DNA from 3 places in the Massilia forsythiae genome. Region 3 is predicted to be linked to each of the others. Evidence: predicted binding sites of a transcription regulator. Region 3 holds the regulator's gene; each other region holds the start of a gene.
What was found. Region 3 encodes LexA, which represses DNA repair genes until DNA is damaged. Its sites were predicted from a motif close to ACTGTATNNNNATACAGT; they were not measured.

Region 1 (5,125 bases), 200 kb from region 3:
CCTGTACCGGGCATTGGGGGGTGGGTGGGGCGCCGCGGCGCCTGCGAGGACGGCGCCGGCCCCCTGAGACCAAGCACTGACATCACCACCCTCGTCTTCGCGGAGGCGCACTACTGTCCAAGATAGTATTGCTGGCCTAAAGACCGTCGTTCCAGGCACTGCCTGAAACGACTCCCCGCGAAGGCGCACTACTGTCCAAGATAGTATTGCTGGCCTGAAGACCATCGTCCCCGCGGAGGCGGGGACCCATGCTGAGCATCCACGATTGGTATTTCTGACATATTCCAGTTGCTTCAATGGTAACGAATTCTGTTGCTCAGTATGGGGCCCCGCCTGCGCGGGGACGACGAGCTATGGGTTAAAGCAGAGATAACGATTATCTTGGACAGCAGTGCGCGAAGGCGGGGACCCATACTGAGCCACCATGGCCCCTATACCGATCCTAATCGAACGCTAGCAACGCCGTCGTCCCGTTAGAATGGTCATAACGAAATACCAACATCGGAGAACGACATGATCAAGATCGGAGTCATCGCCGGCAGCACCCGCCCGGGACGCCGCGCACTGGATGTGGCCAACTGGGTGCTGGACGTGGCCGGCATGCGCGGCGACGCCGTGTTCGAACTGGTGGACATCCAGGAATACAAGCTGCCGCTGCTGGACGAGCCGGTGCCGCCGTCGATGGGGCAATACACGCAGCCGCACACCAAGGTGTGGTCGGCCAAGATCGCCGGGTTCGACGGCTTCGTGTTCGTCACGCCCGAGTACAACCACGGCACCTCGGGCGCGCTGAAGAACGCCATCGACTTCCTGTTTAAGGAATGGAACGACAAGGCGGCCGGCTTCGTCTCCTACGGCAGCATCGGCGGCGCGCGCGCGGTCGAGAGCCTGCGCCTGGTGATGGGCGAACTGATGGTGGCCGACGTGCGCGCCCAGGTGATGCTGACCCTGCGCGACGACTGGCAGGAGCACGCCTTCAAGCCGCGCGAGCATCACGAGCAAGCCCTCGACACCCTGCTGGACCAGGTAGTGGCCTGGAGCCGCGCCCTCAAGACGCTGCGCCACGATGCGGAGCAACCGGCGCTGGCGGACGCGCCGCAGCTGGCGCCGGAACTGGCGGCAGAGGCGCCGCCGCCGGGACGCCGGGTCGGCAGCATGTAAGAACCTATCTCAGTAGTCCGGAGTCGCTACTGGTGCGCCTGACAAACAGGTGCTGCGTTGCTCGTCCTTGCATGGCTCGCCATGCATCACCATTTGCTTCCCCCTGCCTACTGAGATAGGTTCTAAGGGCGGCCGCATTGCGTTGGGGCGGCGTACAATCGCCGTCCATGACCGATCCTCTTCCTTCGCGCCGCCCCGAATGCGGCGCCTGCCTGCGCGCGCAAAGCGCCTGTATCTGCCGCTGGGCGGCGCCGGTGGCAAGCAGCGTCGAGCTGCTGATCCTGCAGCATCCGCTCGAAGTGCGTAACGCCAAGAACAGCGCGCGCCTGCTGCACCTGTGCCTGCCGGAGAGCAGCCGCATCGTCGTCGGCGAGGCGTTCGCACCGGGCGACCTGGAAACGCTGCTGCATGGCGGCGGACGCACGCCGCTGCTGCTGTATCCGGAGACGCCGGGCGTCGCCACGCCGGGCGTCGCCACGCCGGGCGTCGCCACGCCGGGCGTCACTGCGCCGGATGATGCCGTGCCGGATGCGCAGCCGGCGGCGTTGCGACTGGTGCTGCTGGACGCCACCTGGCGCAAGAGCCGCAAGATGCTCTACCTGAATCCGGCCCTGCAATGGCTGCCGCGCCTGGCGTTGCAGGCCGCGCCGCCGTCCGCCTACCTAATCCGCAAGGCGCATGCGCCGCACCAGCTGTCGACGCTGGAAGCCGCGGTGCACGCGCTGGCGCAGCTGGAAGGCGCGCCGGCGCGCTACCGCCCGCTGCTGGCGGCATTCGACGGATTTGTGCAACAACAAGCCGCCCAATTCCGCGCTTGAACCCCGCTTCGCATCGGCGTACTATACTGTATAAACATACAGTACTTAAGGGGCGCTGTGGTGGACAGTCAAAATACGAGCGTAAGCTTGCCTGACGAGCAAGCGATGTTGCCATTTTTGCCGGACAAGTCACCGAAACCGGTAGCGAAGAAACCGGTTGCCAAGCCGGCCAGGTCCGCCATGCCGGCCATGGTGTCCGGATCGGTCGCCAGGTCGGTGTCGCGCGTGCCCGACACGGCCATGCCCGAAGCCGCGCTGCGCAGCGCCGGCGCCCGCGGCGCCAACCTCGCGCTGGACCTGCATCCCGACCTGCCCATCAAGGGCCGCGGGGCCGTCACCAATATCCAGAGCCGCTTCGAGGTGCACGGCCGCGAGCGCTTCGACGATGGCTGGACGATACCGGTCCAGGCGCCGGCGCAGCCGCGCGGCCAGGTGCCTGCTCGGGACCAGCACCAGGACCAGGCCGCGTCGCTCAAGACCGTCGTGACCGACGAGATCGCGCGCTCGATCCTGTCGCGTAACAGCTCTCCCGACATCCCATTCGGCGTGTCGCTGAATCCGTATCGGGGCTGCGAGCACGGCTGCATCTATTGCTACGCCCGGCCGTCGCACGGCTACCTCGGCCTGTCGCCCGGCCTCGATTTCGAAAGCAAGCTGTTCGCCAAGGTCAACGCGGCCGATTTGCTGCGCCAGGAACTGGCGCGTCCCGGCTACGTGCCGCACAACATCGCCATCGGCGTCAACACCGACGCTTATCAACCCTGCGAACGGAACAAGCGCATCACACGCGAGGTGCTGGAAGTGCTGGCCGAGTGCCGCCATCCGTACGGCCTGATCACCAAGTCGGCCCTGATTGAGCGCGACATCGACCTGATCGCGCCGATGGCCGAGCAGGGCCTGGCCTGCGCCGCCATCACGCTCACCACGCTGGACGGCGAGATCGCGCGCACGCTGGAGCCGCGCGCGGCGGCGCCGGCGCGGCGCCTGCGCGCCATCCGCACGCTGACCGAGGCCGGCATCCCGGTCAGCGTCAGCGTGGCGCCGATCATCCCCTTCGTCACCGAACCGGAAATCGAGCGCATCCTGGAAGCGGCCAGGGATGCCGGCGCCGTCGGCGCCCACTACACGGTGCTGCGCATGCCGTGGGAAGTCAACCCGCTGTTCCAGCAATGGCTGCAAACCCACTTCCCGGACCGCGCCCAGCGCGTGCTGAACCGCATCCGCGACATGCGCGGCGGTAAGGAGTACGACAGCGACTTCGGCAAGCGCATGACGGGCGAGGGCGTCTGGGCCGACCTGATCCGCCAGCGCTTCACCAAGGCCGTCAAGCGCCTCGGGCTGGATGGCTATACCAGCCGTTTCAACAAGCTGGACGGTGAGCAATTCCGGCGGCCGGTGGTGGTGCCGAAAACAGCCAAGCAGACCATCGCCGAGGCGGCGCAGATGGACTTGTTCTGACGGCATCCGCTGGCGGCCCGAACGGCAAATGCCCAGGCCCGCCGCGGTGTAGTCAAGCCGGCGAGCGCGTGTGCCCGGGAGCGCAGCGCAGCGCAGCGATGTGCGTAGGGAGATCGGGGAAGTCCTCGGGAATCAAGGCGAACATGTGCGCATCGACCGCACGGCCGCGCAGTTGCAGGCGGCGGCGCGCCAGGCACTCGTGCTGCGCACCCGAGCGGCGCGCCACGGCCAGGCTGGCGGCGTTGCCGTCCGCAACGACGATCTCGACGCGCGCTTGTCCGAGTGACTGGAATGCGTGGCGCGCCAGTGCCGCGACGGCGGCGCTGGCCGCGCCCTGGCGCTGGGCGCTGGTGCGGACCCAGTAGCCGAGGTTGCAGAATGCGTGCAGCTGGATGAACTTGTTCAGGCCGGCGCCGCCGACCAGGCGTCGTTCGACCTTGCTGACGATGGCGAATTCATGGCTGCTGCCGTCGGCGCGGCCGGCGTCGCAGGCGGCGAACCAGTCCAGCGCATTCTGCTCGCTGAATCCGGCGTGCGCCCAATCCATCCAGCGACCGACGCTGGACACCGATTCGCGTACCGCGGCGGCAAAGGCGGGCGCGTCGTCGGGAACGAAGGGGCGCAGCAGGTAGGCGCCGGCATCCAGGTGCGTCATTGGCGATCCTTTGTAGCAAGGTATGCGTTGGCCCGAGTGATTTGGCTCGGACGAGAAGTTGCTGTCGACACGCCGGATGCGGCCCGGCGTGTCTTGCCTGTTTGTTATCTTAAATAAAGATTTTACGGCTTGCATGAATGGGAGACAGGGCCGCACGCGGGCCGGGTTGTGCGGGCAGCGGTGGTCGGCTACGATGGCGCCTTTCCATTTCTTCAATAACGAGAACAAAGATGGCGGAGCAGGGCAGCGCGGTGGAGCACGCGCAGCGGGCGGGACAGCAACGGGCGGCAAAGGAGCAAGCGCCAGGAAAGCAGCGGGAATCGGGTGAGCAGCAGGCAGGACAACAGCGCCAAGCCGCACAACCGTCACAACAGAGGCAGCAGGAGCAACAGGCGCAGCAAGAGCAGCAGGCGAGGGAGGCAGCCTGGCCTGGGTCCGGGCCGCCCGCCGCGGCGCAGTCCGCAGCGCAGCGCGTGGTCTTCGTCGGCGCCGAATCGACCGGCAAGTCGACCCTGGCCGAATACCTGGCGCGCGTCTACGACAGCGTGTCGGTACCGGAAATCGGCCGTTTCATCTGGGAACAGAAACAGGGAAAGCTGGACGCCGACGACTATGTCGACATCGCGCTCAAGCACCGCCAGGCCGAGGACGAAGCGATGCAGCGGGCGCGGCGCTGGCTGTTCGTCGACACCAATGCGCTGACCACGCTGCTGCTCGGATTGCAGTTCGGCCAGGTGACGCCGCCGGCGCCGGCCGAATTGCTGCGCTGCGCCGACGAGTGCGCCGCGCGCTACGCCCACACCTTCGTCTGCGCCGACGACATCCCGTACGAAGAGCAGGAAGTGCGTGAGAACGAAGCCTGGCGCGGCCGCATCCAGCGCCTGGTGCTGCAGGACCTGGAAGCGCGCGGTATTCCCTACACGATCGTGCGCGGCAGTGTCGAGGAGCGCGCCGCGCAGGTGATGGGCGTGCTGGACGCCCGGCCGCCCGCCTGACGGACAGCCGCGGTGGCGCGGCTCACACCATCGTCCCC
Region 2 (5,125 bases), 1.0 Mb from region 3:
GAGGGCGCCGGGACGGGGCGGGAGTCAGTCGGCATCGTTGTCGGGGACGGCGGGTGGCGGGAACGTCAGCCGGAACAGGCTGCCCGGGAATTTTTTATGGGTGCTGCGCGGATTATTGAAAATGTCGATGTCGGCGCCGTGCTGCTGGGCGATCTCGCGCACGATCGCCAGCCCGAGGCCGGAGCCGGGCGCGTTCGAACCGAGGATGCGATAGAAGCGCTCGAACACGCGTGGGCGCTCGCCGGGGGCGATGCCGGGGCCGGTGTCTTCCACTTCCAGCAGCGCCAGGCCGGAGCTGGCGCGCACGCGCACGGTCACGCTGCCCTGGGCGGGCGTGTAGCGCAGCGCATTGTCGATCAGGTTCGACAGCAGTTCGCGCAGCATGATGGCGCTGCCGTCGACCGCCAGTTCGCCGTCCGGGTCCTCGTAGCCGAGGTCGATGTCGTGCGCGAACGAGGCTGGCACCCAGTCCAGCACCACGCTTCTGGCCAGCGCCGCCAGGTCGAGCGGCGCCAGGGCGGCGCCGGCGTGCGGCTGGTTTTCGGCGCGCGCCAGCGCCAGCAGCTGGTTGACCAGGCGCGTGGCCGATTCCGAACTCTTGGCCAGCTGCTCCAGCGAACGGTGGATCTCGCCGGGATCGACCTGGCGTAGCGCCAGTTCGGACTGCATGCGCATGCCGGCCAGCGGCGTCTTCATCTGGTGCGCGGCGTCGGCGATGAAACGCTTCTGGGCATCGATGGTGTGGGCCACGCGCGCCAGCATGTCGTTCAGCGAGCCGACCAATGGCGAAATCTCTTCCGGCACCTGGCGCGAGTCGATCGGCGACAGGTCGTCCGGCGGGCGTGCGCGGATGCGCTCCTGCAATTGCGCCAGTGGCGACAGGCCGCGCGACAGGGCGAACCAGACCAGCGCCAGGATCACCGGCAGGATAATGAACTGCGGCAAAATCACGCCCTTGATGATTTCGTTGGCCAGGCGCGCGCGTTTATCGAGCGTCTCGGCCACCTGCACCAGGGCCAGGCGCGGCTCGGCGTTCGGGTCCAGCAGCGGCTGCAAATTGACCCAGGCATAGGCCACGCGCAGCGGCGCGCCGTGCAGGCTGGCGTTGCGGAAGTGTACGCGCCCGCTGCGCTCGGCATCGTCCGGCGGCGGCTGCGGCAGGTCGCGGTCGCCGTCGACGACGTCTCCCTGCGGCCCGCTGATCTGGAAGTACACGCTGTCGACGTCGTCGGCGCGCAGGATGTCGCGCGCGCTGCCGGGCAGGCGCGCCGTCACCTTGCCGCCGACTTCCTTGACCTGCTGCGCCAGCACGGTGACGCTGTCTTCCAGCGCATGGTCGAACGGTTGGTTGGCGATCGATTTCGCCACCAGGTAGGTGATCGCGATGCTCATCGGCCACAGCAGCAGCAGCGGCGCCAGCATCCAGTCGAGGATTTCGCCGAACAGCGAATGCTGGATGCTTTCCTCGGGTTCGGGCCGCGGCGGAGAATACAGCGGTTCCGGCGCGCCCGGATGTGGCGGCACAGGATGCGGCGAACGAGGCCGGCGTGCCGTGAAGCGCTTCACGCGCCGCCGTTGGCGGCGTCGGCCGTCTTGCGGGCGCCGTCGGCATAGCGCTCCAGGCAATAGCCCAGGCCGCGCACGGTGGCGATGCGGATGCCGCCGGTCTCGATCTTCTTGCGCAGGCGGTGCACATAGACCTCGATGGCGTTGTTCGACACCTCTTCGCCCCATTCGCACAGGTGGTCGACCAGCTGCTCCTTGGACACCAGGCGCCCGGTGCGCGCCAGCAGGATTTCCAGCAGGCCCAGCTCGCGCGCCGACAAATCGAGCATCTGGTCGTCGATGGAAGCGCTGCGCCCGACCTGGTCGTACACCAGCGGGCCGTGGCGGATCGTGCTGGAGCCGCCGCCCTGGCCGCGCCTGGTGAGGGCGCGCACGCGCGCCTCCAGTTCGGACAGGGCGAACGGCTTGGGCATGTAGTCGTCGGCGCCGGCGTCCAGGCCGTTCACGCGCTGCTCGATCGAGTCGGCCGCGGTGAGGATCAGCACCGGCAGCAGCGAGCCGCGCGCGCGCAGGCGGCGCAGCACGTCCAGGCCCGGCAACTTCGGCAGGCCGAGGTCGAGGATCAGCAGGTCGAATTCCTGGGTCGACAGGGCGGTATCGGCATCCTGGCCATTCTTGACGCAGTCGATGGCGTAACCGGACTGGCGCAGCGAACGCGTCAGGCCGTCGGCGAGGACGCTGTCATCTTCGGCAAGTAGAATACGCATGGTGACACTCCATTGTTCAGAAAGCGCGGACGCGGGGGCGGCCTGGCCTCGGCGTGTATTGTGTTTGATAACTCGCAACAAATAAACCTCTAAAACCGCTGCGACGCGCCGGTAGCGGCGGTTGAAGCGCGCCGCTGCGGCCCCATATGGTGTGCGGCAAGGATAGCGTGTTCTCCCGGCGGCACGGCAGGCAGCGGTTTTCGATGTTGCCTGCTCCCCGGATCGGTCAAGCCGGACGCAAATACAGCTTGCCAAAACCACTGTGATTTTATACAGTACTGTCTATTGAAATCGCGCGAGCGGCCCACATCTTGGTTGACTCTAGGACTGAAAGAAAATTATGGACGATAAGAAAACCGCAGTAAATGCAGCCGAAAAAGGCAAGGCGCTGGCAGCAGCCCTCGCGCAGATCGAAAAGCAGTTCGGCAAGGGCTCGGTCATGCGCATGGATGCCAACACGCCGGTCGAGGAAGTGCAAACCGTGTCCACCGGCTCGCTGGGCCTGGACATCGCGCTCGGCGTCGGCGGCCTGCCGCGCGGCCGTATCGTCGAAATCTACGGTCCGGAGTCGTCGGGCAAGACCACGCTGACCCTGCAGACCATCGCCCAGATGCAAAAGCTGGGCGGCACCTGCGCCTTCATCGACGCCGAGCACGCGCTCGACGTCGGCTATGCGCAAAAGCTGGGCATCAAGCTGGACGAGCTGCTGATCTCGCAGCCGGACACCGGCGAGCAGGCGCTGGAAATCACCGACGCGCTGGTGCGCTCGGGCAGCGTCGACCTGGTGGTCATCGACTCGGTGGCGGCGCTGACCCCGCGCGCCGAGATCGAAGGCGACATGGGCGACTCGCTGCCGGGCCTGCAGGCCCGACTGATGTCGCAGGCGCTGCGCAAGCTGACCGCGTCGATCAACCGCACCAACACGCTGGTCATCTTCATCAACCAGATCCGCATGAAGATCGGCGTGATGTTCGGCAGCCCGGAAACCACGACCGGCGGTAACGCGCTGAAGTTCTACGCCTCCGTGCGCATGGACATCCGCCGTACCGGTTCGATCAAGTCGGGCGACGAGGTGATCGGTAACGAAACCAAGGTCAAGGTCGTCAAGAACAAGATCGCGCCGCCGTTCAAGGAAGCCCACTTCGACATCCTGTATGGCGAAGGCACGTCGCGCGAAGGCGAGATCATCGACCTGGGCGTGGACAACAAGCTGGTCGAGAAGGCGGGTTCCTGGTATAGCTATGGCGGCGAACGTATCGGCCAGGGCAAGGACAATGCCCGCCAGTTCTTGAAGGACCGCCCGGCCCTGGCGCGCGAGATCGAGAACAAGGTCCGTGCCGCCCTCGGCGTGCGCGAACTGCCGCCGGTCGCGGCCGGTGCCGAGGCTGCCGCCCCGGTGGCCGCCACGGCCGTCGAAGAGTAATCGTCGGGGGCCGGTAGCGGATGGTGCGCCAGCAGCTCAGTTTGAAGGGGCGCGCGTTGAAGTATCTTTCGACGCGCGAGCACAGCCGGCTCGAACTGGGGCGCAAGCTGGCCCGCCACGCCGAGGAAGGCGACGACGTCGAGGCGTTGCTCGACTTCCTCGAAAAGAACAACTGGCTGTCGCAGGAACGGTTTGCCGAATCGCTGGTGCATCGCCGCGCCGGCCGCTACGGCAACAGCCGGGTCCTCTCCGAACTCCAGCAGCATGGCGTGAAGGGGGAGGACCTGGCCGAGTTGAAATCCGAGCTCGCTTCCACCGAACTGGCGCGCGCCAGGGAAGTCTGGCAGCGCAAGTTCGGCCGCGTCGCCCAGGATGCGGCCGAGCGCAGCAAGCAAATGCGCTTCATGCTGGCGCGCGGTTTTTCCCAGGGTGCCGTACGCAATGCGATGCAGGGGCGCGAGGACGACGACGAGTAGTCGCGGAAGCCGATCTCCGCAGCAAGCAGGCGCTGTTCATTGCGCATTTCTCTGTCGTCACAGTCCTGGCCTGTCTCCGCTGCGCGGCTGGCCGGCATCGATTATTCGGCCGTGTCGCCGCCTGTCGGCCTTGTCGGCCGAATTTCTTTTATCTTCCCTTCATAATTCCGGTATCGCCGTTCCAACCGCCACATGGCTGGCGCGCTGTGCTAAACTTTCATGGTTTAAGCAGCGCCGCAAGAGCGGTTGTTGCCGTAGAAGCTGCGGCAACGTGCATCAGGCACACGGCTGCAATACTTTTATCGCCGCATGTCGGCATTGGTTTTTATGCCCTTGTCTTCACCCGCTCCGCGTCAGCTTCGGCATACGCGCGCCATTACCGTTGAAGCGTATGCACGCGACGATGGTTTGTGGGACCTTGACGCCTGCATCCGCGACATAAAACCGCATGACATCGAACTGCCGTCCGGTCACCGCCCCGGCGGCGTGCCGGTCCACGATCTCAAGCTGCGCGTGACGATTGACCGTGACATGACCATCGTCGATGCGCAAGCCGCCTCCGACGCCGTGCCCTTTCCCGGCCATTGCGACACCATTGCCCCTGCCTACCAGAAGCTGATCGGCTTGTCGCTGCTGAACCATTTCCGGCTGCATTTGAAGGACCGCCTGTCCGGCGTCCTCGGCTGCACGCACCTGACCGAGTTGGCCCAGGTCCTGCCCACCGCGGCATTGCAAGCCTGGTCCGACGACGCCATGGAAAGCCGCCCGGGCGATGCCTCGCCCGAGCGTCCCTATGAACTCGGCCGCTGCCACGCCCTGCGCCTCGACGGCCCCGTCGTCGAGACCTATTATCCGCGCTGGGTATTGAAGGCGGTACCGGGTTAGTATCCGGTTTTGTCGCTTAGTTGTTCGAATCTTTATTCCAACCGCATTTCTTAATCAGTAACAGAGAA
Region 3 (5,125 bases):
GTCGGCGACGGTGATGAGCTGGCGCAGCACGCCGCGGTCGCGCACGATCTCGGCGTAGCGGCGGATGTTGGCGGCGGACGGCGTGTTCTGCGCCATCGCATTCAGGTACTGGAGGCCGCCCACGTCGTCGGCCTTGCCGAGCTGGACCAGCGCCTCATAGACGGTGATCACGTCGGCCGGTTTGCCCGAGTTGATCAGGCGGACCATCTGTTCGAAGATGATCCGGTGGTCGTAGCGGTAGAAATCCTCCGCATGCATGAAGTCGGCGATGCGGTCCCACGCCGCATTATCGCGCAGTAGGCCGCCGATGACGGACTGTTCTGCTTCGATGGAATGCGGGGGAATGCGGAGCGACTCGATCTGCGGGTCTGCTGGGGTGTTCATGGCCGGCATTATACCCGTTAGACACCGGCCGCTGAAAAGATTGGTGAGTTTCTAAAAATAAAAACGACGTTTTTTGCGTACCAAAAACGACGCTTTTCGACGACTTCAAATGCGTCGTCCCCGCGAAGGCGGGGACCCATGCTGAACACCGGAACTCGTTACATCGGACACACCAGGGTGTATTCGACAGCGAGACTTCGGTTACTCGGCATGGGTCCCCGCCTGCGCGGGGACGACGGCATCAGTTGCGAGACTGATGGAACGACGATTTATTTAGGCTGCTTCGCCGACGACGGCGATGGTGACGTCAACCACGACGTCGGTGTGCAGCGCGACGGCAACCGGGTGCTCGCCGGTGGTCTTCAGCGGGCCGGCCGGCATGCGCACTTGCGCCTTTTCGACGGCGAAACCTTGCTTGCTCAGGGCTTCGGCGATGTCGAAGTTGGTCACGGAACCGAACAGGCGGCCGTCGACGCCGGCCTTCTGGGCGATGGTGACGGTCATGCCGTTCAGCTTCTCGCCCTGGGCTTGCGAAGCGGACAGCTTCTCGGCGGCGGCCTTTTCCAGCTCGGCGCGCTTGACTTCGAACTCGGCCACGGCCGATTGGGTGGCGCGGCGGGCCATTTTTTGCGGGATCAGGAAGTTACGCGCGTAACCGTCCTTGACCTTGACCACGTCGCCCAGGTTACCGACGTTGACGACTTTTTCCAGCAGGATGACTTGCATATTATTCTCCAGGTTCTCTGACTGCGTACCGCGATTAAGCGTTGTGCAGATCGGTGTACGGCAGCAGGGCCAGGTAACGCGCGCGCTTGATCGCGGTGTCGACTTGACGCTGGTAGTGCGCCTTGGTGCCGGTCAGGCGTGCCGGCATGATCTTGCCGTTTTCCTGGACGAAGTCCTTCAGGGTGTCGACGTCCTTGTAGTCCACCTGTTCCACGCCGGCGGCGGTGAAGCGGCAGAACTTCTTGCGCTTGAACAGCGGGTTCTGCTGTTTGCGCTTCAGTTTTTCTTTTGCTTTGTTTTTGTCGAACTTTTTACCGAATGCCATTTTTGGCTCCTGTATCTATATAAACGTGCGCGCTTGGATCTTGGATCGGCTAGGCGGCACTGAAATCAATGATATGAAACACCAGGGCTTTGCTGTGACGGCTTTTCCTGGCCAGGAATCCCGTGAAGCGGTGCACTGCGCCGAGTTCGGCGTGGGCGAAGCGGCCCGAAATCTCGCCCGCGGCGACCGCGGTGATCTCGAACTCGACCTGCCTCTGCACACCCGCTTCCATCTGCTGCGACCCGTGCTGCAGGATCGCGCCGACGATCGGAATGCCGGCCGGGGTATAGCGCAGGGTGTCGCGTTCCGTGATGCTGGCAACCAGCGACAGCTCGTTCACCCCGTGCGCGTCGGCCCGTTACTCAGGCAGCGGCAGCGGCGGCCGGCGCGGCCGACTGCTCGGCGCGATGGGTCTTGGCTGCGTCTTCGCGCTGGACCGACTTCATCATCGGCGACGGCGCGGTCTCGGCCTTCTTCATCTTCACGGTCAGGTGACGCAGCACGGCATCATTGAATTTGAATGCGGTTTCCAGCTCGACCAGGGTCTCGTTGTCGCACTCGATGTTCATGCAGATGTAGTGCGCCTTCGGCAGCTTCTGGATCTGGTAAGCCATTTGACGGCGGCCCCAGTCTTCGACGCGGTGGATCTGGCCGCCGCGCGAGGTGACCGTGGTCTTGTAGCGTTCGATCATCGCCGGGACCTGCTCGCTCTGGTCCGGGTGGACGATAAACACGATTTCATAATGACGCATGCAACACTCCTTGAGGACGTTTAAACAAATGCCCACCTCGGCGTCAAGACGAGTGTGGGAAGGGAAAGCCCGCTATTATAACTGCAAAAAGTCAACCGCTCAATCGCTTTATCGTTCGTGATAAGCCCGCTTTTTACCGCTTCCTTGCTGCGACTGCGCAAAAAAGATGCGCCAATTGTGTAATTTCCCTTGCACGCCACGCCATACTGTACAAAAATACAGTCTGTCCTCATACCCACTCGCACCCCCATGCTTAAGCTCACCGCACGGCAAGAACAGATCCTCAACCTGATCAAGGAAGCCATCGACAACACCGGCTTCCCGCCGACCCGCGCCGAAATCGCGCAAGAGCTTGGCTTCCGCTCGGCCAACGCCGCCGAGGAACACCTGCAAGCCCTTGCGCGCAAAGGCGCGATCGAAATTTCTCCCGGCACCTCGCGCGGCATCCGCCTGCTCGGCGGCACGCCGCCGTCGGCCGTGCCGGCGGTATCCGCGCCGATCCCGCTGCCGGCCATTCCGCCGGCGCTGCTGATGGCACTGCCGCTGGTCGGCCGCGTCGCCGCGGGCTCGCCGATCCTGGCCCAGGAACACGTCGAAGCCACCTATTCCGTCGACCCGGCCATGTTCTCGGCCAAGCCGGACTTCCTGCTGAAGGTGCGCGGCTGGTCGATGCGCGATGCCGGCATCTGCGACGGCGATTTCCTGGCCGTCAAGAAGGTCGACAGCGCCAAGAACGGCCAGATCGTGGTGGCCCGCATCGGCGAGGAAGTCACCGTCAAGCGCTACCGCCAGAATGGTCCGACCATCGAGCTGCTGCCGGAAAATCCGGAGTTCCCGGTGATTACGGTGGATCCGAATACGGACGAGTTCGTGCTGGAAGGTTTGGCGGTGGGACTGCTGCGTTCGTGGCATTGATCCACGCTGCTCTTCGCCATTGAAGCGATAGCGGGCAACACAGCACGTCGTCCCCGCGCAGGCGGGGACCCATGCTGAGCTACCATCATTGGCGATGTATGGGTCCCCGCCTGCGCGGGGACGACGTTCATACGCATCGCATGATTGTTACCAGCGGCGCATCAAACCTCACTTCCGCTCCTCCTTCTCCGGCGGCGGCGCATTCTTGACCATCTCGTTGTGCTCGTTGACGTAGGCTTCGGTCGCCGTGCGCCATGCCGTGAAATCCGCCACCACCAGCTTGCCGCCGACCTGCGTGTCTTCCGAGATCCGCTGTCCCACGTCCGCCAGGTGCGCCGTCGCCTTGTCCATCTCGTCCTTGGTCAGCAGCTTGGCGATGTCGTCCGGGATGCGCTTGGTCAGCGGCATCGAACCGTTCAGGTACTGGACGAAACGGTTGTGGCAGGCCTGCCAGGCCTGCATGCGCGCGCTGTAGCGGTCGATTTCCTCGTTGATCTTGGACATCGCCGGGAAGCGCGGCGCCGGGCAGCGGTATTCGTCGGTGCGCAGGTCCGAGCCGTCATACTTGACGATCCAGTAATCGAGGTCGGCGCGGCGCGCGGCGCGCTGCTTCATCAGGTCGAGCGAGGCGATCGCCACCGCGTTGCCCTTGGCAGCCGCCTTGCCGAACCAGAGCGATGCCTGGGCCATGTCGACGCTGCCCGCTTCGCCGTAGAAATACATTTCGCCCAGGTGCTGCTGGGCCGTCACGTTGCCGGCATTCGCCAGCTTGGTGTACTTCTGCAGCGCTTGCGGATAGGCTTTCTTGGCGAACAGGGCATCGGCGTCGGCCAGCTCGTCGGCCAGCGCCGCGTCGGTGAACAGCAGCGCGGCGCACAACAGGGCAATTTTCATGGGCGGAATGGCGTAAGGTGGCGCGGACGGCAATGGAAACGATGCCACGATCATAACCCGGGCGGGGCCACGGCTCAACCGGCAAGCGCCGCCGCAGCGGCCGCTTTACCGGATTTTACGAAACCGGCGCTGCGGGATTCAGCCCTGCAGGGCGTTGCCGAAATCGGCCAGCAGGTCGTCGGTATCCTCGATGCCGACCGACACCCGGATCAGGGATTCGGCGATGCCCATGCTGGCGCGGCGCTCCGCCCCCATCTCGAAGAAGATCGTGTGCGCCACCGGGATCACCAGCGTGCGCGTGTCGCCCAGGTTGCTGGCCGGGATCGCCACCTGCAGGCGGTTCAGGTAGTCGAAGCAGTCGATGCCGTCCTTCAGCTCGAACGAGAACAGCGAACCGTAACTGCGGAACAGCGCGCCGCACAGCGCGTGCTGCGGGTGCGATGCCAGGCCCGGGTAGTGCACGGCCGCGACGCGCTCATCGGCTTCCAGCATCGTCGCCAGCGCCAGCGCGTTGGCGCAGGTGCGCTCCATGCGCAGCGCCAGCGTCTCGGCGCCGACCGCGATGTGGTGCGCCGCTTCCGGCCCGAGCGAGGCGCCGAAGTCGCGCAGCGACTTGGCGCGCAGCTGCGCCATGCCCTGGGCGGCCGGCGCCAGGCGGCGGAAATTCGGGGCGATGTTGGGGAAGGCGCTCCAGTCGAACAGGCCGGTGTCGGTCAGGGCGCCGCCCAGCGCCATGCCGTGCCCGCCGATCGACTTGGTCAGCGAATTGACCACCAGGCCGGCGCCCACCGCCTTGGGACGGAACAAATACGGCGTGGTCATGGTGTTGTCGACCACGTACAGGATGCCGCGCGCGCGGCACAGCGCGCCGATGCGCGCCAGGTCGGCCACCTGGGTGCGTGGGTTGGCGACGGTCTCGACGAACACCAGCCGCGTGTTGTCCTTCAGCGCCGCTTCGACGTTGGCGACGTCGGTGGCGTCGACGAAGTCGACCTCGGTGCCCTGCCCCGCCACCGTGTTCCACAGGCTGTTGGTGTTGCCGAACAGGAACGCGGACGACACCACGTGGTCGCCCTCGCGCAGCAGCGCCTGCGCCAGCGCGCCGATGGCGGCCATGCCGGTGCCGAAG

Region 1: a site for LexA is predicted at 2,005-2,022, ahead of HH212_RS15680 (PA0069 family radical SAM protein). Genes of this name have one in related genera too.
Region 2: a site for LexA is predicted at 2,533-2,550, ahead of recA (recombinase RecA). Genes of this name have one in related genera too.

The regions. Positions count from the first base shown of each region.
Region 1 covers NZ_CP051685.1:3,659,306-3,664,430, forward strand. The annotation lists gene HH212_RS15665 (efflux transporter outer membrane subunit) at 1-67, shown strand, start outside; gene HH212_RS15670 (NADPH-dependent FMN reductase) at 514-1,161, shown strand; gene HH212_RS15675 (tRNA-uridine aminocarboxypropyltransferase) at 1,329-1,979, shown strand; gene HH212_RS15680 (PA0069 family radical SAM protein) at 2,085-3,437, shown strand; gene HH212_RS15685 (GNAT family N-acetyltransferase) at 3,490-4,092, opposite strand; gene HH212_RS15690 (AAA family ATPase) at 4,566-5,087, shown strand; gene HH212_RS15695 (deoxyguanosinetriphosphate triphosphohydrolase) at 5,110-5,125, opposite strand, start outside.
Region 2 covers NZ_CP051685.1:2,465,359-2,470,483, forward strand. The annotation lists gene HH212_RS10660 (DUF4212 domain-containing protein) at 1-35, opposite strand, end outside; gene HH212_RS10665 (sensor histidine kinase) at 25-1,524, opposite strand; gene HH212_RS10670 (response regulator) at 1,563-2,273, opposite strand; gene recA (recombinase RecA) at 2,614-3,696, shown strand; gene recX (recombination regulator RecX) at 3,717-4,172, shown strand; gene HH212_RS10685 (DUF2889 domain-containing protein) at 4,500-5,057, shown strand.
Region 3 covers NZ_CP051685.1:3,462,079-3,467,203, reverse strand. The annotation lists gene HH212_RS14845 (replicative DNA helicase) at 1-384, opposite strand, end outside; gene rplI (50S ribosomal protein L9) at 658-1,110, opposite strand; gene rpsR (30S ribosomal protein S18) at 1,145-1,435, opposite strand; gene priB (primosomal replication protein N) at 1,485-1,775, opposite strand; gene rpsF (30S ribosomal protein S6) at 1,798-2,187, opposite strand; gene lexA (transcriptional repressor LexA) at 2,437-3,102, shown strand; gene HH212_RS14815 (SEL1-like repeat protein) at 3,271-3,996, opposite strand; gene HH212_RS14810 (cystathionine gamma-synthase family protein) at 4,135-5,125, opposite strand, start outside.